2 regions of the Geovibrio ferrireducens genome follow, and region 2 is predicted to be linked to the other one. Evidence: predicted binding sites of a transcription regulator. Region 2 holds the regulator's gene; the other holds the start of a gene.
The links. Region 2 encodes HrcA, which represses chaperone genes, less so after heat shock. Its sites were predicted from a motif close to TNTTAGCACTCNNNNNNNNNGAGTGCTAANA; they were not measured.
Positions count from the first base shown of each region.

Region 1: the regulator HrcA is predicted to act here: its motif matches at 3,123-3,153, upstream of groES (co-chaperone GroES).

Region 1 is NZ_JAJAPB010000001.1:39,974-51,968, reverse strand. It holds gene OSQ85_RS00250 (DNA-3-methyladenine glycosylase) at 1-67, opposite strand, end outside; gene OSQ85_RS00245 (hypothetical protein) at 143-745, opposite strand; gene groL (chaperonin GroEL) at 1,127-2,767, opposite strand; gene groES (co-chaperone GroES) at 2,788-3,078, opposite strand; gene OSQ85_RS00230 (N-acetylmuramoyl-L-alanine amidase) at 3,289-5,124, opposite strand; gene uvrA (excinuclease ABC subunit UvrA) at 5,126-7,942, opposite strand; gene OSQ85_RS00220 (DUF342 domain-containing protein) at 7,920-9,458, opposite strand; gene OSQ85_RS00215 (GAF domain-containing sensor histidine kinase) at 9,445-10,596, opposite strand; gene mqnC (cyclic dehypoxanthinyl futalosine synthase) at 10,781-11,812, opposite strand; gene OSQ85_RS00205 (response regulator transcription factor) at 11,976-11,995, shown strand, end outside.
Region 2 is NZ_JAJAPB010000001.1:273,071-285,065, reverse strand. It holds gene recA (recombinase RecA) at 1-855, shown strand, start outside; gene OSQ85_RS01295 (type IV pilus twitching motility protein PilT) at 1,291-2,427, shown strand; gene OSQ85_RS01290 (regulatory protein RecX) at 2,327-2,884, shown strand; gene rplI (50S ribosomal protein L9) at 2,865-3,308, shown strand; gene dnaB (replicative DNA helicase) at 3,298-4,641, shown strand; gene lpxC (UDP-3-O-acyl-N-acetylglucosamine deacetylase) at 4,771-5,673, shown strand; gene hrcA (heat-inducible transcriptional repressor HrcA) at 6,310-7,362, shown strand; gene grpE (nucleotide exchange factor GrpE) at 7,388-7,930, shown strand; gene dnaK (molecular chaperone DnaK) at 8,026-9,948, shown strand; gene dnaJ (molecular chaperone DnaJ) at 10,029-11,150, shown strand; gene argH (argininosuccinate lyase) at 11,331-11,995, shown strand, end outside.

The DNA.
Region 1 (11,995 bases), 230 kb from region 2:
TCCCCAGAAGATCACGGGCTACTTCGCACGGCGTACGGTCAAAGAACGATTCTTCAAGCTTTTTCATAAGGATGATGATAGCGGAATAAGCGAAATAAAAAAAGCCCCGCCTTTTAAGGGCAGGGGCTTTGTGTTGTTAAGTTTACTTTATCATGCCTTTATTAGTTTTGAAATTTTCTGGTTTTTTATATATTGAAAGTAGCCACTTATTGTCTGCTTTTAAATAGCTTTCTGTTTTAGGTGTTTCCATATCAGCAATCATGGCAATCTGTGTCAGGCAACTACGAATGTGAGTTCGAAGCTGTTCTAGAATACTAAAGTATTGCTCTCGAATATGCGGAGATCTATAATTTTCTCTATGAATAACATCCTCTTCCATTTTTGTTCTTAAATATTCTTCATAAGTGATAAATTGACGAACTCCCTCTGCTATAAGCTCTATTAATAGATATAAACCACCGTCATAGTAATCAGATAATTTAACCTGTGAATCAATTAAGACCTTACGAATTTCCTGCAATGAAGTTAAAGAATTATCAATGCAATTATCACAGCATTCTGTTGAGCTTAAGACTCTTTTGTCTGAAAGGCGTATCAATAGCTCTCTTGCTACTGATTTTTCTATATCCGTTGGTTTTAGTGTGAATGAAATAAAAGGCAAATTGATTGTTACGCCATCAATATGTTTTTTAGTCTTTGTTTGAGCTTTTTTCAACAAGTTAGTAATTTCGAATTTGAATTCCATATCTATCCTTATTTTATGACACAACAACATTATTCAATTATGTCTAATCATAAGCTTAACGTTAATTTATACGATCAGCAATTTAAAAGTTCAAAGGGTTAATTAAGCAGTAAGCCCGATTCCCAAAGGTGCTTCAATTAATTATACAAGACGTACTGCGTGGTATATGCAAAATTTGCACAGTCCATTTTTGCCCCAATTCATCTTTGTTTCATCTATTCCATAATCTCAGAATGTTTCCAGCCTAAACTGCTGCTCCATTATACCCATAAATATACACAACTTGCCGAAAAAAATATCAAATAAAAAAAGCCCGCAAACCGGTGAGGCCTGCGGGCTTTGTGAGACTTATTTAAATTTGCTGAACAGGTTGCGTGATGATTACATCATGCCGCCCATTCCTCCCATGCCGCCCATATCGGGCATGCCTGCGCCTGCATCTTTCTTCTCAGGGATCTCAGTGATGAGAGCCTCAGTAGTAAGCATAAGGCTGGCAACAGATGCGGCGTTCTGGAGTGCGCTTCTTGTAACCTTTGTGGGGTCGATAACGCCGTCAGCAACCATATCAGTGTACTGCTCTGAGTATGCGTTGAAGCCGTAGTTGTTGCTGGGGTTATTTTTAATTTCGTTAACGATGATTGAGGGCTCGAAACCTGCGTTCGCAACGATTTGTCTGAGCGGGAACTCAAGAGCTTTTCTCACGAGTTCAACGCCGATCTGCTCGTCGCCGTCAAGAGCCATTGATTCAACAGCTTTAAGGGCTTTGATAAGAGCAACGCCGCCTCCGGGGACTATGCCTTCCTCAACTGCTGCTTTTGTAGCGTTGAGAGCATCTTCCACTCTGGCTTTTTTCTCTTTCATTTCTGTTTCAGTAGCAGCGCCGACTTTGATAACGGCTACGCCGCCAACAAGTTTGGCAAGTCTTTCCTGAAGTTTTTCCCTGTCGTAGTCGCTTGTGGTGTCCTCAGACTGTTTTTTGATCTGGTTTACGCGTGCCTGAATCTCTTCTGTTTTGCCTGCGCCTTCAACTATGGTTGTGTTCTCTTTGTCCACAACGATTTTTTTGGCGCGGCCGAGGTCAGCCAGTGTAACAGTGTCAATTTTGATGCCGAGGTCTTCGCTGATAACCTGACCGCCTGTAAGAACGGCGATGTCTTTCAGCATTTCCTTTCTTCTGTCGCCGAAGCCGGGAGCCTTAACAGCGCAGCAGTTAAGAGTGCCGCGGAGTTTGTTCACCACGAGTGTGGCGAGGGCTTCGCCTTCAACATCTTCAGCGATGATGAGGAAAGGAGCGTTCTGTTTTGCAAGCTGCTCAAGAACGGGAAGAATCTCTTTCATGTTGGAGATTTTTTTCTCGTATATAAGTATGTAGGGGTTATCAAGAGAAGCTTCCATGTTTTCGGGGTTTGTCACGAAATAGGGTGACAGGTAGCCTCTGTCGAACTGCATACCTTCAACAACATCAAGAACTGTGTCTGTTGATTTGTTTTCTTCGATTGTGATAACGCCGTCTTTGCCGACTTTTTCCATAGCCTCAGCTATGATTCCGCCGATTTCTTTGTCGTTGTTGGCGGAAATAGTGCCGACCTGCTCGATCTCTTTTTTATCTGCAATGGGTTTGGAGATTTTTTTAAGTTCAGCTATAACAGCCGTAACCGCTTTATCAAGCCCTCTTTTGAGCTCCATAGGGTTAGCGCCTGCCACAACGTTTTTCATGCCTTCTCTGTAGATTGCCTGAGCAAGAACAGTGGCTGTGGTTGTACCGTCGCCCGCTATGTCAGATGTTTTGGAAGCAACTTCCTTAACCATCTGCGCGCCAAGGTTTTCAAGAGCGTCTTCAAGCTCGATTTCCTTAGCAACGGAAACACCGTCTTTAGTAACAAGGGGTGAGCCGAATTTTTTTTCTATTACAACGTTTCTTCCTTTGGGTCCGAGTGTAACTTTAACCGCGTCTGCGAGTTTGTCCACGCCGCGTCCGATGGCGCGTCTGGCCTCTTCACCGAAAACTATTTTCTTAGCCATGGTATTAATTCCCTCCGTAATTAGTTAAGGATGCCGAGGATGTCATCCTCACGCATGATAAGGTATTCTTCATCGCCGAATTTAACTTCTGTTCCTGCATATTTGCTGAACAGTACTTTGTCGCCCGCTTTAACCGTGAGCTCAACCTTGTTTCCGTTGTCAAGGTATTTGCCGGGGCCTGTAGCGATAACTTCGCCTTCCATGGGTTTTTCCTTTGCACTGTCGGGAATGATGATTCCTGAGGCAGTTTTCTCTTCGCTTTTAAAGCGTTTAACGAGAACTCTGTCCTGAAGCGGCTTAATCTGTGCCATCTTCTTCCTCCTTATATTTTTTGTTTTAATTGCCCTAATCAGGTTATTAGCACTCTGGGGTGTTGAGTGCCAACAGTGTTATTTTTATAGATCGCGGGCGAAAAAATCAAGAGAAAAATACATGAAAAAATGAATAGGGTTATGAATATGGAAAGGGTGGGATAAAGGCGGGCACAGCCGCAAAAATACCTGCGGCTGTGCTGCCTGTGATTACTTATGAAGTTCTATATAGTTCTGTAAGCCCTGAAAAATACCGTAGGCTATCTTCTTTCTGTGGGCACTGCTTTTCAGCATCTCAGCTTCCTCCCTGTTTGAGATGAAGCCCGCCTCAACCAGTATGGAGGGCATCTTCGCACCGACAAGAACATAGAACGGAGCCTGTTTGACCCCTCTGTTGTTTTTGTGGTTTGCCGTTCCGTAAACCGACTGAGTGAGTGATTCCTGTGCCTTGGCAGCGAGCAGGAGCGATTCCTCAAGCTTGGAGTTCAGCATTATATCTTTCAGGATTCCCTGAAGGTCGCTCATGGATTTTTCCGTGGCCATGTTTTCCGCCGCAGCGACTTCCAGAGCCGACTGATCTTTGGTTACGTTAAGCACAAAGGTTTCAAGCCCGCTGCTGTTTTTGTTTCTGCTGGCATTGACATGCACAGATACAAAAATATCCGCCTTAAGCCTGTTCGCTATGGCTGTTCTTTCTTCAAGCGGGATGAACACATCCGTCCTTCTGGTGAGGTGCACCTCAAGATCTGTGTTCTGCTTGAACAGTCTTTCAAGCTCAAGGGCGATGTCGAGGACTATATCCTTTTCCTTAAGCCCGTAATATGAGGCTCCGGGGTCTTTTCCGCCGTGACCGGCATCGATCACTATGCGGCGCACCTTAAGACCGAAAACACTTGCCAGAGTCGTCTTTGAGAGATCACGGTCATTGGTTATGTTTCTCTCCGCTGTTCTCAGTGTTTCCGGCTGTTTGTTGTCTATACCCTGATTGCTTACGTCTATGACTATTCTGTCCGGGTTGCTCATGGCGAAGACAGTGAAGTCCTTAACATTGTCGCTGTCCAGAACAATGCGTGTAACGCCGGGACGGTTCGGAGCCCAGCGCACAGAGCGGAGCAGGCCGTCTTTTATGTCTATCTCCTTAGGGATGGAGGCATCTATTGAGTCGGTCTGGAGGTCTATGAAGAGCCTCGGCGGCTTGTTGAACTCAGGGTTTTCCCTGAGCCAGTGCTTCATGAACTCCGTGGGTTTGTTCAGGTCTATGACCACTCTGGTGTAGTCGCTTGCGGCGAAGTGGCGTATGCTTTTCACCACCTTGTCGCTGGTTCCGCCCGCCTTAACGCCGTAGTAATTTTCACCTGCTTTCTGGTCTGATGCAGCCTGATCTGTGTAAAAGCTGTCTGTGCTTTTAACTGCGGGCTGTGAAACTGTGCCAGCTGCTGAGGCCGGGTTTGACTTGAGTTCGGGCACTGCGGGAGGAAGATTTTCCTCAGGAAGCGAAGCCAGAACAGGGGGTGCGGCAGGCGGTACAACTGTGCGGTCCTTTCTTTCCGCCGCGGCTATGAGTTCGTTTATCTGCTCCAGTTTGTTCTTTGCTGCCGGAGTGTCTTCCGATTTAGGGAACTTAATGAGCATCTTGTTCAGAGTGAATCTAGCCGAGGGGTAATCCTTGCTTGCTATGTAGATGTCGGCAAGCTGGATATACGCAAGGGATGCCAGCCTTGTGTTGTAGTTAACCGCCAGCAGGTTGAGGTTTCTGATTGTTTTCAGGAGATCATCCCTGCTGTTAAAGCGTTTGTAGCTTCTGTAGTATGTCTGCGCTGTGTAGTGCAGGGCATCATCCGCCAGCGCCCCTGAGGGCTGAACGGAATATATCTGGAAAAACCTGTCAGCCACATTCTCATAGGATTTTCGTGTGACTTTGGAAGACTTTTCTATGTAGGCGAGGTCATTCTTGGCCGAGTTGTACTTGTCAATCAGCCCCTCCGCAAACGCGGATGCGAAGGATGCAAGCAGAATTAAAATCAGTAAAAGGTTTTTCTTCTTCACGCTACAGTTTCCTTTTCAGGTATCTTCCCGTGTAGGATTCGGTGCATTCGGCGCACTTTTCGGGAGTACCCTTGAAAATTATTGTTCCTCCCCCGTCGCCGCCTTCGGGTCCGAGGTCGATAATATGGTCGGCACATTTGATAACATCAAGGTTATGCTCAATGATGATAACAGTATTTCCGCTTTCGGTCAAAGCCCTGAAAATTTTCACAAGCTTGTTTATATCATCGAAATGCAGCCCTGTTGTAGGTTCATCAAAAATATAAACTGTTTTTCCCGTGGGGCGCTTCATCAGCTCCTTTGCGAGTTTCACCCTCTGGGCTTCTCCGCCGGAAAGGGTTGTTGCAGGCTGGCCGAGCTTAATATAGCCCAGACCTACATTGACAAGAACCTCAAGCTTATTCTTTAATTTCGGCACATTTTCGAAAAACTCAAATGCCTGATTCACTGTCATATCAAGCACATCTGAGATATTTTTATCTTTATAGCGGATGTCCAGCGTGTCACGGTTGTATCTCTTCCCGCCGCAGGCATCACATTTAACGTACATATCCGGGAGGAAGTGCATCTCAATTTTGATGTACCCCTCACCCTGACAGGTTTCGCAGCGTCCGTAGCGGACGTTGAAGCTGAACCTTCCCGCCTTGTAGCCGCGTTTTTTCGCGTCCGGCGTCTGGGCGAAGAGATCGCGCATATCGGTGAAAATTCCCGTATAGGTGGATGGGTTAGAGCGGGGCGTGCGCCCGATCGGACTCTGATCTATGTCGATCACTTTGTCTATGTGCTCCGTCCCTGTGATTTCGGTGAATACCCCGCCGCGCATCCCTGTTCCGTGGAGGCGTTTCATCAGCGCGGGGTAAAGTGTGTCCATTATGAGTGTTGACTTGCCGGAGCCGCTCACCCCTGTTACGCAGACCATCAGCCCAAGGGGTATTTCAATATCCACATCCTTGAGGTTGTGCTCCTTGGCTCCTTTCAGTGCGAGGATACGCTTTTTATCGGCCTTTTTTCGTTTGGGAACCTCTATCTCTTTGACTCCGCTGAGGTAAGCCCCGGTGAGGGATGCCTCGCAGTGGCGTATCTCCTCCGGTCTGCCGCTGAAAACAATGTGGCCGCCCTTGCGCCCTGCGCCGGGGCCCATGTCTATTACATGGTCACAGGCGGCTATGGTGTCCTCGTCATGCTCAACCACGAGGACAGAGTTGCCTATGTCGCGGAGGTTTTTCAGCGTGGCGATAAGCATATCGTTGTCACGCTGGTGAAGCCCTATGGAAGGCTCATCCAGAACATAGAGAACACCTGTCAGCCCTGAGCCTATCTGGGTGGCGAGTCTTATTCTCTGCGCCTCTCCGCCGGAGAGTGTGGATGATTTCCTTGAGAGGGTTATGTATTCGAGCCCAACATCCTTAAGGAAGCTGAGGCGGCGCTTTATCTCTGTGTTGATTTTGTCTGCCACCTCTTTTTTAAAGCCCTCAAGGTGGATCCCATTGAAAAAGTCCAGAGCTTCCGTGATGTTAAGCTCTGATGTGTCGTATATATTTCTGCCGCCCACGGTTACTGCAAGGCTGGTTGGCTTGAGCCTTGCCCCTTTGCATACAGGGCAGTCCATGGAGGCCATGAATCTGCGCGCCGTTTCCCTGTCGGTCATGTTGTCGGAGTAGAGCTTTTCACGGAGCCAACCCACAACACCGTCAAACTTTTTCTCGTACTGAACCTTCTTTTCGCCTCGAAATGTTTCCAGCTTAAGGGGAGTTTCGCTTCCGTTGAGCATTATCTCCTTTTCCGCCTCTGTAAGCTTTGAGAAGGGTTTGTTCATGTCAATGCCGAACTGCTGGGATATGGCTACCAGTGTGTTGTAATGGTGAAAGTTGTCAAACTGCTCCCATGGCTTGAGCGCGCCGTCCCTAATGCTTAATGAAGGGTCAGGGACAATAGCGTCCATATCAAAGACCGATTTCTCACCCAGACCTTCGCATTCCGGACATGCGCCGAAAGGGTTGTTGAATGAGAAGCTGCGGGGCTCTATCTCCTCTATGCTTATATTGCATTCGGGACAGGCGAATTTCTCTGAAAAAAGGCGTGTTTCGCCGTTGACATCTATCTCCGCCAGCCCTTCGGAGAGCTTCAGGGCGGTCTCCACCGAATCAGCCAGTCTGCGCTGGAGGCCTTCTTTCAGCTTAAGCCTGTCTATGGAGACGCTTATTGAGTGCTTTATTTTTTTATCAAGGTCTATCTCTTCCTCAAGCCTTCTCTGCTCACCGTCAACCAGTACTCGGACGAAGCCGTCCTTGAGGAGTTTTTCGAATACCTTTTTATATTCGCCTTTTTTACCTCTGACTATGGGGGAGTATATCTCCACTCTGGCATCGTCAGGGTGTGAGGTTATGAAGTCCACTATCTGCTGAACAGAGTAGCTCTCCACCTTTTTGCCGCAGGACGGGCAATGTACATCCCCCACACGGGCATAAAGGAGGCGCATGTAGTCATAAATCTCGGTTATTGTCCCCACCGTGGAGCGGGGGTTTTTGCTGATCGATTTCTGCTCTATACTTATGGCGGGGGAGAGGAAGTCGATTGAATCCACATCGGGCTTTTCCATGAGTTCAAGGAACTGCCTCGCATATGCGGAGAGAGATTCCACATATCTCCTCTGCCCTTCGGCGTAGAGTGTGTCAAAGGCAAGGGTGGACTTGCCGGAGCCGCTGACTCCGGTTATTACCACAAGTTTGTTTTTAGGAATTTCAAGATCGATGTTTTTTAGGTTGTGCTGCCTTGCGCCTTTGATGATTATGTTGTCATTCGTACTGTGTCTTGTCATCCAGCGATACCCAGATTATCCTTTCATATTTTTCATCGTAGATGAAGACAACCTTCTCCTTTTTTTCTCTCATGGTTATTTTTTCTCTGAAAATCTGAACATCCAGCCCTTCGAACATGGTTCCGCTTATCTTAATTTTCGGTTTGCGGTGATGGGCTGATTTTATAAGTTTCTGGATCTGTTCCTCAGTTTTCGTCATATTGTCCATGACCTGCTTGCGCAGGACGAGAAGCTGCTTCACCTTCGGATTTTTTAAAATTTCCTTGTTGGAAGTATCAAGCTTACTGAGGAATTCGTCAACCTTTTCCAGATTCTGAATGTATTTATCTTTGTTATCCTGGAGAATTTTCAGTTCATCTTCAAAGTAATACTTGGTTCCGACGCACATCAGGAAATTTGTATTCCCCTTTGTGCCGGACTGATTAATGTTGATTTCGGAGAATGCGGTGATCTTTCCGCCTGCTATGATCCCCGGAGCGCCTGTAGCCTGAACGTATCCGCCGGCTTTTATATTGGTGTTGTAGACGTATTTCAGTATTTCCACATTGCCTCTGGCGGCGATATTCCCTTTTTCCGCGTAACCCACTGTTACATCACCTGCGGCAATCACATTGTTATTTACTTCGCCCTTGATGCCTGTCTTGATTACTATGCTGCCTCCGGCGACCATGGTGGCATCCTGCACTATGCCTTCCACCATGATGTCCTTCTCCGCCTTTACGGAAAAGCCGCTGAGCACATCCCCCCTTATATGCACAACACCGTTGAAAACGATGTTGCCTGTGGAGTAGTCCACATTGCCGGGCACACTGTATATGGGGCTTACTCCGAGCTTATTGTTATGGAAGGTGACGCAGCCGTCCACTGTGGCGTAGTATTCTTTTTCATGTGCATCAGTGGTAATGCCGTCATCCAGAACAAGCTTAATATCATTTCCTTTTTCCGCCGGGATCTCTTCGTTGCGCACGGTAAGTCCTTTGACTCCGTTTGTGAACGGGCGTTTGGTAAGGAGAAGGTCGCCTTTTCGGGTGAGGCGTATATTATCTATATTTTTGTAGTCCACCCTTCCGTTAGACAGGAGGCGGGGCTGGCTGTTTACAGGGTCAAAGTTCAGCATGACCTGAGCATCGGAACCGTTTATGGGTTTGATCCCTTCCGCAAACATCATGTTTTCTATTATTCCGCCTTCGGAATAGATCTCAAAGGCCTGTTTGATTATCTCTGTTTTGAGGTTAACGCTTATGCCGTTTTCAGCAATCAGGCTCATCACGCGCTCAAGGGTATAGGTTTCACCGTCATTCACTGCGGGGTAAAGGGAGATATAGGCGCGCAGTCCGTCTGCGGTAACACTGATGTCAATGATGGAATCGGCTGATTCCATGGTAGTGATTTTGGCGATGAGAACCCCGTCCTCTTTTTTGAGGATATAGTCAGCCGGGGTCAGATCATACTTCTGTGACAGAAGATATTTGAACTCTGTCTCATTTTTTTGTGTGTGGTTTTTAAGTTGGTTCATATCGCAACGGCACCCTAACTTTGAAAACCGTGTATTCACCCGGTTTAGAATCAACACATATAAAGCCGGAGTGAGCCTCGACAATCATCTTAACGATGGCAAGACCCAGTCCCGTTCCCTTTATCTTCCCCGAAGTGAAAAAGGGGTCGAAAATTTTGTTTATCATATCCTGCGGAATGCCTTTTCCGTTGTCATATATATTAAATTCGCAGAAGCAGTCGGTAACGGCGGCACTGACGCGCACCGTTCCCTTCTCTGCCAGAACATCCACAGCATTGCCTATGAGGTTAAACAGCATTCTGAATATTTTTTCCCTGTCCAGCCAGAGTTCGGGATCTGCTTCGTTGATGAACTCCACTGTAACTTTCGTATCTCTGGTGAGAACCCGGAACTGTTTTGCCAGATCTTTAAACAGGTCAGACACGCGGAACCGGACGAGGTTTATGGACACCTTCTGCCTTGAGAAATCCAGCAGATCCAGCGTGAGGCCGTGTATCCTCTTAACTTCCGAGTGGATCGACTCTATATAGTCCGCCACTTCGCCGTCCAGCTCGGTTATGTCTATCAGTTCAAGATAGCTCTGCACTATATTCAGCAGGTTTTTTATGTCATGTGCTATGGAGCTGTTCAGCATGCCTATAACGCGGAGGTTCTCGCTCTTGCGCATATCCTTCATCAGGTTGAACCGCTCAATGCCCAGCGCGCACTGGGAGGCGATGTAGCGGGCTATGCGTACATCGTCTTCGGTGAAGTAGTCATGCTCTTTGTCTGTGAGGTTGAGCACGCCTATGACCTTATTGTTTGTCCTCACCGGAACAGACATGAAGGAGGAAGCTCTGTAGCCCATCTCCTCGCGGGATTCCTCAGAAAGGTTTACCACGGTCTCCACACCTGTCTCGGCGACTCTGCCCGCTATGCCTTCACCGAGGGCTATCTCAATGTTGCCGGGGTCTATTTCAAAGCCCGAATGGGCGGATATGCTGAGTCTGTGCCCGTTGATGAGCATGAGGGATGACCGCTTCACTCCGAGGTATTCCCTTGCGATGGAAATAATGGAGGGAAGAAGATCGTTTACATCGAAAATACTGTTCATCTTTTCGGAAATCTCGACCAGAACTTCCAGCAAATCGTTCTTCAAGTCTCAACCTTTGATAATTATTTATAATTATGTTATCGGATATTCTGTTGTATTTATTAGTACATTAAGTTGTTTTATATAGTTCGAAAACGGTACGTCCTGTCCGTTTCCTCACACGCTCGCGCCTTGCAAAGCAAGCCTTCGCTCCGCACGGCGCAGCCCCTTCCATGGGGCTGTATGTATACTAGAAACGCTTGACTATATTATACTGCATGTCTCTTTGGGCGGCCTTGAAGCCGGCGCGTTCAATGTTGTGGACAATCTCCTCCACGCTCATGCGGAAGGATGCCCCGCAGGAAGCCACAACATTCTCCTCTATCATAAGGCTGCCGAAGTCGTTTCCGCCGAAGCGGAGCGCCGTCTGGCCGGTTTTGGGTCCCTGAGTAACCCATGAAACCTGAAGGTTTTTTATATTGTCCAGATAAATGCGCGCAGCGGCAAATATCCTTAAATATTCCACAGGGCTGGCCTTTTTTCCGCCCAGTTCCGTATTGTCCGGCTGGAACGGCCATGGGATAAATGCTGTGAATCCGCCGGTTTTGTCCTGCAGTGTGCGGATTCTGTCAAAGTGCTCCGCTATTTTCTCATATTCGTCATCAGCCTTGAACATCATGGTGGCGCTGGTCTTAAGACCCTGCCTGTGCGCCTCTTCCATGACTCCCAGCCATTTATCCGAGAGTATTTTGTTCGGGCTTATGCGGAGCCTTTCCTCATCCACCAGCAGTTCCGCCCCTCCGCCGGGGATAGAGTCCATCCCCGCTTTAACGAGCCTTGATATTGTTTCGGCTGTGCTGAGGCCGCTTATCTTCGCTATGTGGTGAATCTCAGGCGGGCTGAATGCATGCAGCCATACTCCGAGGGATTTCATGTAGGTGAGCATCTCCTCGTAAAACTCAATTCCGAGTGTGGGGTGGAGCCCGCCCTGAAGCAGTATCTGTGTTCCGCCGAGAGCCTTTGTTTCGTCTATTTTCTTCTTAAGCTCATCCTTATCAAGAACATAAGCGCCTTCCTCATCCGCTTCACGGTAAAAGGCACAAAACGAACATTTGCATGTGCAGATATTTGTGTAGTTTATGTTTCTGTCTATTACAAAAGTCACCACCCCTTCAGGATGGAGGGATTTTCTTATTCCGTCCGCTTCGCGGGCGAGTTCGTACAGGTCAGCCGTTTCAAGCATTCTGACTGCATCCTGTTTTGTTAACCGCTTTTTTGTCATTATTTATATCTGCCGTTTGTCCGTTTTATAAAACTGTTTAATATTAAATATTGCATATCAGGAGGGCAATTAAAAGAGTTTTTTAACTTTCGGCGCGGCTTCCTGTCTTTTCTTGGTATTTAAAAAGTGAACAAAAAAGTTTATATTCAGTCAGCGGTGAAGAATGAGAATCCTGATTGTGGA
Region 2 (11,995 bases):
GGAATACCCAGAGGCCGTATAGTTGAGATATACGGCAGCGAATCATCCGGTAAAACAACAATCGCTCTCCACACAATAGCCGAAGCTCAGAGAGCGGGCGGAATAGCCGCATTCATAGATGCGGAGCATGCCCTTGACCCTGTTTATGCGAAGGCGATCGGCGTTGATACGGACAACCTCATTGTCAGCCAGCCGGACAGCGGCGAGGCAGCCCTTGAAATATGTGAAACCCTTGTGCGCTCCGGCGCTATTGACATAATAGTTGTGGACTCCGTCGCGGCGCTCACTCCCAGAGCGGAGATAGAGGGCGAAATGGGCGATTCACACATGGGTCTCCAGGCAAGGCTTATGAGTCAGGCGCTGAGAAAACTTGCCGGTATCGTTAACAAATCAAAGACATCACTCATTTTCATAAACCAGACACGCTCCAAAATAGGCGTTGTTTACGGCAACCCGGAAACAACAACGGGCGGTAACGCACTTAAATTTTACGCCTCTGTCCGTATGGAAATTAAGAAAAGCTCCGCACTTAAGGAGAAGGATGAGCAGGTAGGCAACCAGGGTACGGCGAAGATTGTTAAAAACAAAGTCGCTCCCCCATTCAAAGTGGCGGAGTTTGACATACTCTACGGAGAAGGCGTTTCCAAAATCGGCGTGCTTATAGACCTCGGCGCCAAGCTTGATATAATCAACAAGGCGGGCGCATGGTTCAGCTACGGAGATACCAAGCTGGGTCAGGGCAAGGAGAACGCAAGGGCGTTTCTGACCGCTAACCCTGAGGTGGCTAAGGAGATTGACTCCAAAGTCAGGACGCACTACGGAATCGCCGTTGCCGCCGAAAAAGAAGAAGGGTAGAATTTAGATAAGTTTTCTGCATAGGGATTTTTGAAAATCCTCCTCGCCCCTCCTTTGAAAAAGGAGGGAGTTTGGCTGACGCAGTCATCCTGAACAGAGTGAAGGATCTCTGGTTTGGATACTGAGAGATTCTTCGCTTCCGCTCAGAATGACGGTTCGGGGTTTGCAGTGACGATAATACAACAGTTCCAATGAGGGAGTTGTCGATGACACTGACGCAGTCATCCTGAACAGAGTGAAGGATCTCATGGTTGGATGCTGAGAGATTCTTCGTTTCCGCTCAGAATGACTCTTAGGGGTTCGCAGTGACGATATACAACAGTTCCATGGAAGGAACTGCGCCGTGCGCAGCGAAGCCGCATGTATGCGGCGCGAGCGTGTACGAAAAAAACACAGGAGGTTGTTTTTTTCGTTATCAAATCGGAGGTCAGAATCGTGGACATTAATGCTATTCTCCAGAGAACAGTCGCAATGGGAGCATCAGACCTCCATCTCAAGGTAGGCAGACCGCCGACGGTAAGGCTGCACGGTTTGCTGGAATCCATTCAGGGTTTGCCTAAGCTGAACGCTGAGGACACCCTCAAAATAGCCACTGATGTAATGCCTCAGAGTGCGAAGCAGCGCTTCAAAGAAGGGAAGGAGGCGGATTTCGCCTATGCAGTCCCCAAGGTGGGGCGGTTCAGGGTGAACGCATTCCTCCAGCGCGGCGTAATCAGCATGGTTTTCAGGGCGATCCCCATTGATATTCCCGACATTGAAAAGCTTAACCTCCCTGAAGTCATAAAAACAATCGCACTGGAGAACAGAGGCCTTGTTCTCGTTACAGGTATAACCGGCAGCGGGAAATCAACCACTCTGGCGGCCATGATAGACTATGTAAACACTCACAAATACGTGAATGTAATCACCGTTGAAGACCCCATAGAGTTCATGCATGTGGACAAAAACTCCATCATCGCCCAAAGGGAAGTCGGTGCTGATACCAACTCATTCTCCGAGGCTCTCAAGCGCGCTCTGAGGCAGGACCCGGATGTCATACTTGTGGGCGAGATGCGCGACCTTGAAACCATAGAGACCGCAATGCACGCTGCAGAGACCGGACACCTTGTGATGTCCACTCTTCACACTCTGGACGCACCCGAAACCATAAACAGGATAATCTCCGTTTTCCCGCCCCACCAGCAGGAACAGATAAGGATTCAGCTTGCAGGCATAATAAAAGCCGTTATCTCCCAGAGGCTTGTCCCCACATCAGACGGTCACGGAAGGGTGGCTGCAATTGAGGTTATGGTTTCCAATGCCACAATCAGGGAATGCATTGTGGATAAAATGAAAACCCGCCAGATAACAGATTTCATAGAGCAGGGGCGCTCGGTCTACGGCTCGCAGAGCTTTGACCAGTCTCTCATTGACCATGTCCGCTCAGGCCGCGTCACCTTTGAGGAGGCTATGAAATGGGCGAAAAAACCGGATGACTTCGCGCTCAAAATGCGCGGTATATCGTCCTCCAGCGACAACGAGGAAAACGAGTGGAAACTCGGAGGAATGCTCAATAAAGAAGAAGAGGAATAGATCACCCCTTGATTATGCTTTCAGAATTCTTTCCATGCGTGACTACTCGGAGTACAGCATGCGGGAGAAGCTTATTGCAAAGTTCAGCCGGGAAGAGGCTGAGCAAACCATAGAACGGCTGAAAGAGCTGGGCTATATCGATGACCTGCGCTACGCTGAAAATTTTGTCGTGTCAAAACTTCTCTCCGGCTTCGGGGTCTATGCCGTTATAAGAAAGCTCCGTGAAAAGGGTGTGGACGTTAACCGGGGCTATGTTCTCTCCGTTGCGGACAAGCGGGAAATAGACACCGCAGGCCTGATGGAAAACGCGCTGAAAAAGTATCTTGCAAAAACAGGGGATGAGGATAGAATATCTGTCCGTTCTAAGTGTCTCGGATTTATGATGAGACGGGGCTTTGATATATACGAAGCGGAAAAATATTTAGAGAGGTTTATGGATGAAAGTGATATTTCTTAAAGACGTCAAAGGCGTCGCAAAGAAAGGCGACATAAAGGAAGCAAAGGACGGCTACGCCAAAAACTTCCTCTTTAAACAGAATCTTGCTGTTGAAGCAACCGAGGCGAACCTGACCAAACTTGCCCAGCAGAAGGCGAACGATGCCGCTAAGGAACAGAAAAGAAAAGACGATGCCAAGGCTCTGGCTGAAAAACTGAAAAAAGTCGGCATAAAAATGAGCAAAAAATGCGGTGAGACAGGCAAGCTCTACGGCGCGATCACTTCAAGTGATATAGCCGAGGCTCTCAAGGCGGAAGGGCTTGAGGTTGACAAGCGTGATATAGACCTCCAAGACCCCATAAAAGAAACAGGCGTACATACCGTTAAGGTAAACATATATATGGACATCAAATCCGAGATCAGGGTCGAGGTTCATGGCGAATGATATAAAGCGTGTCCCGCCGCACAGTCTTGATGCGGAGCAGGCGGTTATTGCCTCGCTCCTCATAGATGACAAGGCGGCGGATAAGGTTCTGCACATGCTTACAGCGGGGGATTTTTATTCCCCGATCCATCAGTATATATATTCCGTTGTCTATAAGCTCCACGAGGGCGGAAAGCCTGTGGATATAATATCTCTGGCGAATTACGCAAACGACCGGAACGAACTTCCGAGAGCGGGCGGGGTGGAATACATCTCCTCTCTTGTGGAGATAATCCCCAACTCCGCCAATGCCGAGTATTACGCAAATATAGTTAAGGACAAATCCACCCTGCGCCAGCTCATTAGTGTTGCGGTGGAGATGACTGAGGACTGCTACACCCGCACGGATGATGTTGCCGAGGTTGTGGAGGCCGCGGAAAAGAAGATTTTCTCCCTTGCCGAACAGAAGCTCAAGGCGGATGTTCTACCCATCGGCGAGCATATGCACCGCACGTTTGAGGTGCTGGAGAAACTCTATCACCGCAAGGAAGATACAACCGGAATCCCCACAGGCTTCATAGATCTGGATCAGATGACCAACGGCTTTCAGCGCTCTGACCTTATAATTATCGCAGGCCGTCCGGGTATGGGTAAAACAGCCTTCACGCTTAACGTTGCCCTCAACAGTTCAAAATCCGTCAGGGAAGGGAAGGAGAAGTTCAACGTAGCCTTCTTCTCCCTTGAGATGTCGTCTCAGCAGCTTGTTCAGCGTCTTCTCTCAGGTGAGGCGGGTGTAAACTCAAACAAGCTCCGTTCCGGTAAGTTTTCATATGATGAATGGACAAGGCTCACCGCCGCAGCGGGGGAGCTCAGCGATCTGGGGCTTTTTCTGGATGACACTCCGGCTATAACCGCAATGGAGCTCCGCGCGAAGTGCCGCAGGCTGAAAAGGGAAAATGGGCTTGATCTTGTTATTGTGGATTACCTTCAGCTTATGGGCTCCCACAAGACGGAAAGCAGGGAACAGCAGATCGCGGATATTTCCAGATCGCTCAAGGCGCTGGCAAAGGAGATGGACATTCCCATAATCGCCCTTTCTCAGCTTAACAGGGGTGTGGAAAGCAGGATAGACAAACGCCCGCTTATCTCCGACCTTCGTGAATCAGGTGCGATAGAGCAGGATGCGGATATTATTATCTTCCTTTACAGGGACGACTTCTACAATAAAGAGAAGAAGACCGGCATAACTGAAATAATCATCGCGAAACACAGAAACGGTTCCACCGGAACAGTGAGCCTTGAGTTCGTGGGAGAATACATGAAGTTCAGGGATGTTGTTCAGGGGTATGTATAAAAAATCATACATTTTTTCTGATCTGTTGTACATTGTGTACATGATTTGATCAGAAAGCCCGCTAAATCAAGGGATCCAGCCTTTGGCACAGTTATTGCTCTATTTCCTGTGTCACTGGAGGACACACAAATGTTTCAGACTACACTCAATAACAGAATTACATTTGAAGGCATAGGGCTTCACTCAGGGGAGACCATTCAGGTTGTTGTAAACCCTTCATATTCCGAGACGGGCGTTATGTTCCGCCGTGCTGATATTCAGGGCTCCTCATATACCAAAGCCAGTCCTTATACTGTGACCTCCACACAGCTTGCCACAAGCATAAACTGCGGCAAGGGGAGCATCTCCACCATTGAGCACCTTATGGGCGCTCTTTACGGTCTCGGTGTGGACAATGCCCTTGTTGATGTTTACGGAACAGAAGTGCCCATACTTGACGGAAGCGCATACCCCTTTGTCGGCATGATAAGGGAAGCGGGTGTCAAGGAACTTAACATAAAAAGGAAATACCTTAAGTTTAAGAAGAAAATCATCATCGAAAAAGGCGATAAATGGATAGAGCTTATCCCCTCGCGCTTCTTCAAGGTGACTTTCGGCATCTCATTTGATGATAACTTCGTGCAGGAGCAGAAGGCATACTTCAACTTCTCCGACGGCGGCTTCATTGAAGATGTTTCAAAAGCCAGAACCTTCGGCTTCAAAAAAGATGTTGACGCTCTCCATGCCATGGGGCTTGCAAAAGGCGGCAGCCTCGAAAACGCGGTTGTTGTGGACGGCAGCGGTGTTCTGAACCCTGAAGGACTCAGATACACAGATGAGTTCGTGCGCCACAAAATCCTCGACCTTCTGGGAGACATCTCCCTGATAGGCTACAGGTTCTACGGCCACGTAAGGGCTTACAAATCAGGCCACATGCTCAACAACATTTTCGCAAGAACATTACTTGAATCTACGAACTGCTATTCCATTATAGAACAGCCGGAAACTCCGGCCTTCGGTTCACTGCTTGAACTGAAACCTCAGGGGATTTAAGAGATCGTACCCGAAAGCAGCTTATAACCGGCTGCTTTCGGGGAGAGTCTCGCACTTTACCGCGCAAATCCGTACATCCTGTCGGATTTGCGCACACGCTCGCGGCTTGCGAAGCAAGCCTTCGCTACACACGGTGCGCTCCCATCCTTGGGAGCGTTTTTGTTTGTTGATAAAGTTCTTTTAAAAACAAAAAAGCATATATTTGCATAAATCCTTCCCAGCCCTCCTTTGTAAAAGGAGGGTGTTTTGCTATTAACTGCAATAACTTCCCCCTTTGGCAAAGGGGGACCAGAGGGGGAAGTTACAGATATGAACAAGCGTGTTACTATGTTTGCCATCTGTTCGGTGCTCCCGTCTGTCTTGACAATCCAAAATTTGCCGTCCCTGGGGGCATTTGTGCTTTCAGCGTCACTGCGAGGAGCGTAAGCGACGCGGCAGTCCCATTCATTTCATCTGCCGGAGTCATAACCGCATCAGGCTGATATTCCTTTCCTGCATAATCACAAAACGCCATTTTCATCACAGCTTAAATCCTTTATGCGTATAGCTTAAAAAACCACTTGACAGTGCGGAGCTCAACTCTTATTCTTTATTTAGCACTCTTTAAGGTTGAGTGCTAACAATACTGACAGGATATTGATAAAACAGGTAAAGCTTGAAATGCTGAACGAAAGGGAAGAGTCGGTACTCAGAATTATCGTTGAGGAATACATAAAGACCAGCGAGCCCGTCGGTTCCCGCTATATTTCCAAAAGCGGGCCGCTGCAGCTGAGTGCCGCATCCATACGCAACATAATGAGCGACCTTGAAGAGAAGGGGTATCTCACCCAGCCGCATACTTCCGCCGGGCGAATCCCCTCCGACAACGGTTATCGCTATTACATAGACAAGCTGGTGGTTTTCGGCTCACCGGACAATGACATAATCTCCTCACTTCAGGAAGGCTGCCAAACCACCAGCGTTAACAGCTTCTTACAGCATTTCAGCCGCAAAATGGGCACACTGACCAACGCGGTGGGCTTCGTTGTTGCGCCCAAGCTGAACACAATGCATCTGAAACACATAGAATTTTTACAGTTTAACGCATACACGGTTCTGGCGGTGATTGTCACCAAATCCGGCATTGTGCATAACCTCATGCTGGAAATGGAAAAGCCGGTGGAGAAAAACGACCTCACAAGGGTGAGCAACTACCTGAACCAGCACTTCGGCGATAAATCGCTGGGCGAGATAAAGACACACATTCTCAGCGAGATGCAGGACAGAAAGGAGCACCTCGACAAGCTTTTTGAAAGGGCGTACACCCTCGGCGAGAGGGTTTTTTCCGTTGAGAACTTCGGGCATGAGATATATCTGGAAGGGACTTCAAACGTTCTGGACATGCCGGAGTTCAGGGATGTCCAGAAAATAAAAGAGATATACAGAATGTTTGAGGAAAAGCACTTCATCAGCGAAATACTGGACAAGTGCATGACTGAGAGCGGAGTGCAGATCTTCGTGGGCTCAGAAATAGGCAAGGAGGAGATAAACGAACTCGGACTTGTCTCCAAAACCTATTCCAGAGGCGGCAAAGTGGTGGGCAGCCTCGGCATAATCGGCCCGAAAAGAATGAGCTATCCGAAGGTTGTCTCCATTGTGGACTGCACATCCGAGATAATAACCAAAATGCTCAACAGGCTCTCTGAATAAGTAATAAACGACAATGAGGATATAGATGAATTCGGACGAGAAAAAAACTTTGGATGAACAGGCGGCGGAAAACTGTGCTGCGGAGGAACCTGCGGCGGAGAAGAGCGAGCTTGAGCTTCTGAAGGAAGAGAACGAAACTCTCAGAAAACAGGCAGAGGAAGCGAAAGGGGATGCCCTCAGAGCAATTGCGGATGCCGATAACTTCCGCAAGCGCATGGCGAAAGAGGCGGAGGACAGAATAAAATTCGCGGGCACGAAAATACTGGAAAGCCTGCTCCCCGTGCTGGACAACCTCGAAATGGCTCTTATGCACGCTGAGGGGGACAACCCTCTGAAACAGGGTGTGGAACTCACTTTGAAACAGATGCTTGAGACTCTGAGCAAAAACGGGCTTGAAAAGATAGCGCTGGAAACCGGAGCAGAGTTTGATCCCGCATTCCACGAGGCGCTCATGCTGGATAATACGGATGAATACGGAAACAACTGCGTTACCATGATTCTCCAGAATGGCTACACCCTCAACGGCAGAGTGATACGCCCCGTTAAGGTAAAGGTAAATAAGAAGTAGACCATTTTGCACACCAACCGGAATCTGACAGGATGTCCGGATTCCGGTGATAAGGACGCATTAAAAAAGTAAAAGATATATCAGGAGGCATTTATATGAGCAAAGTAATCGGTATAGACCTCGGCACGACAAACTCGGTCGTGGCCATAATGGAAGGCGGTCAGCCGAAAGTTATCGCAAATGCGGAGGGCATGAACACAACTCCCTCTGTTGTTGCATTCACAGATTCAGACAGGCTTGTGGGTCTGCTTGCGAAAAGACAGGCGATCACAAACCCCGAAAACACGGTTTTCAGCATTAAAAGGCTTATCGGACGCAAGGTTGACGCTCCTCAGGTTGCAAAGGCGAAAACAGTTCTCCCTTACAGCATTGTCCCTTCTGACAATGGTGATGCGTGGGTTCAGGTTAAGGATAAAAAATTCGCTCCGCCCGAAATCTCCGCTATGATACTCCAGAAGCTTAAGAAAACAGCAGAGGACTACCTCGGCGAAACCGTAACGGATGCTGTTGTAACTGTTCCTGCCTACTTTAACGATGCTCAGCGTCAGGCGACAAAGGATGCGGGCAAAATTGCGGGGCTTAACGTTCTCCGTATAATAAACGAACCCACAGCGGCGGCTCTCGCTTACGGTCTGGATAAGAAACACGATGAAAAAATCGCGGTCTATGACCTCGGCGGCGGTACTTTCGATGTGTCTATCCTTGAACTCGGTGACGGCGTTTTCGAAGTTAAATCAACCAACGGTGATACATTCCTCGGCGGTGACGACTTTGACATGCGCATAGTGGAATTCCTCATCGACCAGTTCAAAAAAGAAAACGGAATCGACCTCAGAAACGATAAAATGGCGCTCCAGAGGCTTAAAGAAGCCGCTGAAAAAGCCAAGCATGAGCTTTCAAGCTCAACAGAAACGGAGATCAACCTTCCGTTCATCACCGCAGACCAGACAGGCCCCAAGCACCTTGTGGTGAAAATGAACAGAAGCAAGCTGGAATCCCTCGTTATGGATCTGGTTGATAACTCCCTTGAGCCCTGCCGCAAAGCCCTTGCGGATGCCGGTCTCAAAGCATCTGACATTGACGAGGTTATCCTTGTCGGCGGTATGACGAGAATGCCCCTTGTTCAGCAGAAGGTTAAAGCCTTCTTCGGCAAAGAGCCCCACAAAGGCATCAACCCCGATGAGGTGGTTGCTGTCGGTGCGGCTATTCAGGGTGCGGTTCTCAAAGGCGATGTGAAGGATGTTCTTCTTCTTGACGTAACACCCCTTTCACTCGGCATTGAAACCCTCGGCGGCGTGATGACAAAAATCATCCCCAGAAACACCACAATCCCCACAAGGAAAAGTCAGGTGTTCACAACGGCGGCGGATAACCAGACCTCAGTTACCATCAGCGTCTTCCAGGGTGAGCGTGAAATGGCTGCGGACAACAAATCCATCGGGCGTTTCGACCTTGTGGGTCTTCCTTCCGCTCCCAGAGGGCTCCCTCAGATCGAGGTTACATTCGACCTTGACGCAAACGGTATACTGAACGTTGCCGCTAAGGATCAGGGAACAGGCAAGGAACAGTCCATCAGGATAACACCCAGCAGCGGTCTTTCCGATGAAGAAGTTGACCGCATGGTTAAGGATGCTGAACTCAACGCTGATGCTGATAAGAAGAAAAAAGAGCTCGTGGAAATCCGCAATCAGGCTGACACTCTTATCTACAGCACAGAAAAATCCCTCGCCGACCACGGGGATAAGCTTGACGAAGCAACCAAAAACAACATAGAATCCGCCAAGGAAGAGCTTAAAGCAGTTCAGGGCGGTGAAGATGTTGAGGCCATAAAAGCCGCTGTGGAAAAACTCACCGAAGCTTCTCACAAGCTCGCGGAAGTTATCTACAACGCTGCCCAGCAGCAGAATGCACAGGGTGACGCAGGCGCACACCAGCACGCAGAAGAGCCCTCAGCATCCGCAAAAGATGAAAACGTAGTCGATGCGGACTTCGAAGAAGTAAAAGACGATAAGAAATAACATAACTTATAAGAAGGGAGCCGTAAAAGGCTCCCTTTAACTTCCTTCCTAAATAACAGCCTTTTTACGGGGATAAGTCATTGAGCAGAGATTATTATGAGATCCTTGGCGTAAATAAGAACGCCTCGGAAGCAGAAATCAAAAAAGCCTACCGCAAACTGGCGATGGATTACCATCCCGACCGCAATCCCGGCAACAAGGAAGCCGAAGAAAAATTCAGAGAACTCTCAGAAGCATACGAAGTACTGAGCGATCCGCAGAAGAGAGCGCAGTTTGACCAGTACGGCCGTGTTTTCGACAACAACGGATTCTCCGGAGGTTCCGGCGGGTTCAGCGGCGCAGGAGCGGAAACCATTTTCGAGGAGTTCTTCGGCGATGTATTCGGCGACTTTTTCGGCTCCGCAGGACGCTCACGGAAGAAAAGCCGCCCCACCAGAGGGGGGGACATCAAACTCCGCCATGAAATAGAATTTGAACAGGCCGTTTTCGGCTGTGATATAGAAGTAAGCGTACCCCGTATTGTGGAATGCACCAAATGCGGCGGAACAGGCGCGGAGGACGGCGGCATAGAGACATGCGCCACATGCCGCGGAACAGGCGTTATCCAGAACAGGCAGGGGCTTTTCGCCATAACCACCACATGCTCATCATGCGGCGGAACAGGCAAGGTCATTAAAAATGTCTGCAAGGAATGCAAAGGCGAAGGCGCAAAGCGCATCCATAAAAAACTCAGCGTAAAAGTTCCCGCAGGAATCGAAGACGGCATGACAATCAGAATCAGCGGCGAAGGCAACCACGGACGTAACGGCGGCCCGGCGGGCGACCTTTATATTGCGGTAACTGTCAGGGAGCATAAATTCTTCCGCCGTGACGGACGGGACATCTATCTGGAACTTCCCTTATCCGCCGTGGATGCAATGCTGGGTAAAACCATCGAAATTCCCACACTGGAAGGCAAAGACGAAATAAAAATCAAGCCCGGCTCCCAGCCCGGAGATGTCATAACCCTCAAAGGAAAAGGCATCGCCGATGTTCAGGGCTACGGCGTGGGGAACCAGTACATAGAACTCAAGGTTATCATCCCCACCAAACTCACTAAAAAACAGAAAGACTTGCTGGCAAAATTCGAGGCGGATTCCAACGAAGACACCTACAAAACCGACAGATCCCTGTTTGATAAAATAAAGGATTTTTTCGGGTAAAAATTTGGTTTTTTGGGAAGAGTTTGAGAAACCGTTTTTTCCCATAAAAAAAGGGTTTCTCATGAGTTTTTTATCATAAAGTAAGAGTATTATAGCTTTACGGGGAAACTTTTTATAAAAAGCTTTCCCCACACCCCTTCAAAAATTTTAAACTGCTTCGCAAAGATTCAGCAGTGAGGTATTTATATGTCCAAACTCAGTGCGGCAAGGCTCAAGGTAAAGAATGACAGTCTGGTGGATGAGTTCAACGCATCTATTCATTTCGACAAGCGTTTGTATCGTCATGACATAAAGGGTAGCATAGCTCATGCTGAGATGCTTGCTTCATGCGGTATACTCACTGCGGAAGAGGCTGGGGCGATTAAGGGCGGTCTTCTTACTGTTCTTGGAGAGATAGAGTCCGGCGGTTTTGTTTTCCGTACTGAGGATGAGGACATCCACATGGCGGTTGAAAAGCGCATGACGGAGATAGTGGGCAGTGTGGGCGGAAAGCTTCATACAGCGCGCAGCAGGAACGATCAGGTTGCTGTGGATGTGCGCATGTATCTCCGAGAGGAGATTGAGGTTATTGCGGGCTACATGGCGGAGCTTGTGAAGACGCTGACAGATAAGGCGGAGAAGCATCTGGGCGTGCTTATGCCCGGTTACACTCATTTGCAGACGGCTCAGCCTGTGCTTGTTTCCCACTGGCTTATGGCGTATGTGCAGATGTTCCGCAGGGATCACGGCAGGCTGGCGGACTGTGCGGAGAGGATGAATTTTTCCCCGCTGGGTTCAGGAGCCCTTGCCGGAACGACATTTGCGATAAACCGTGACATGACAGCGGCGAGCCTTGGGTTTACCGC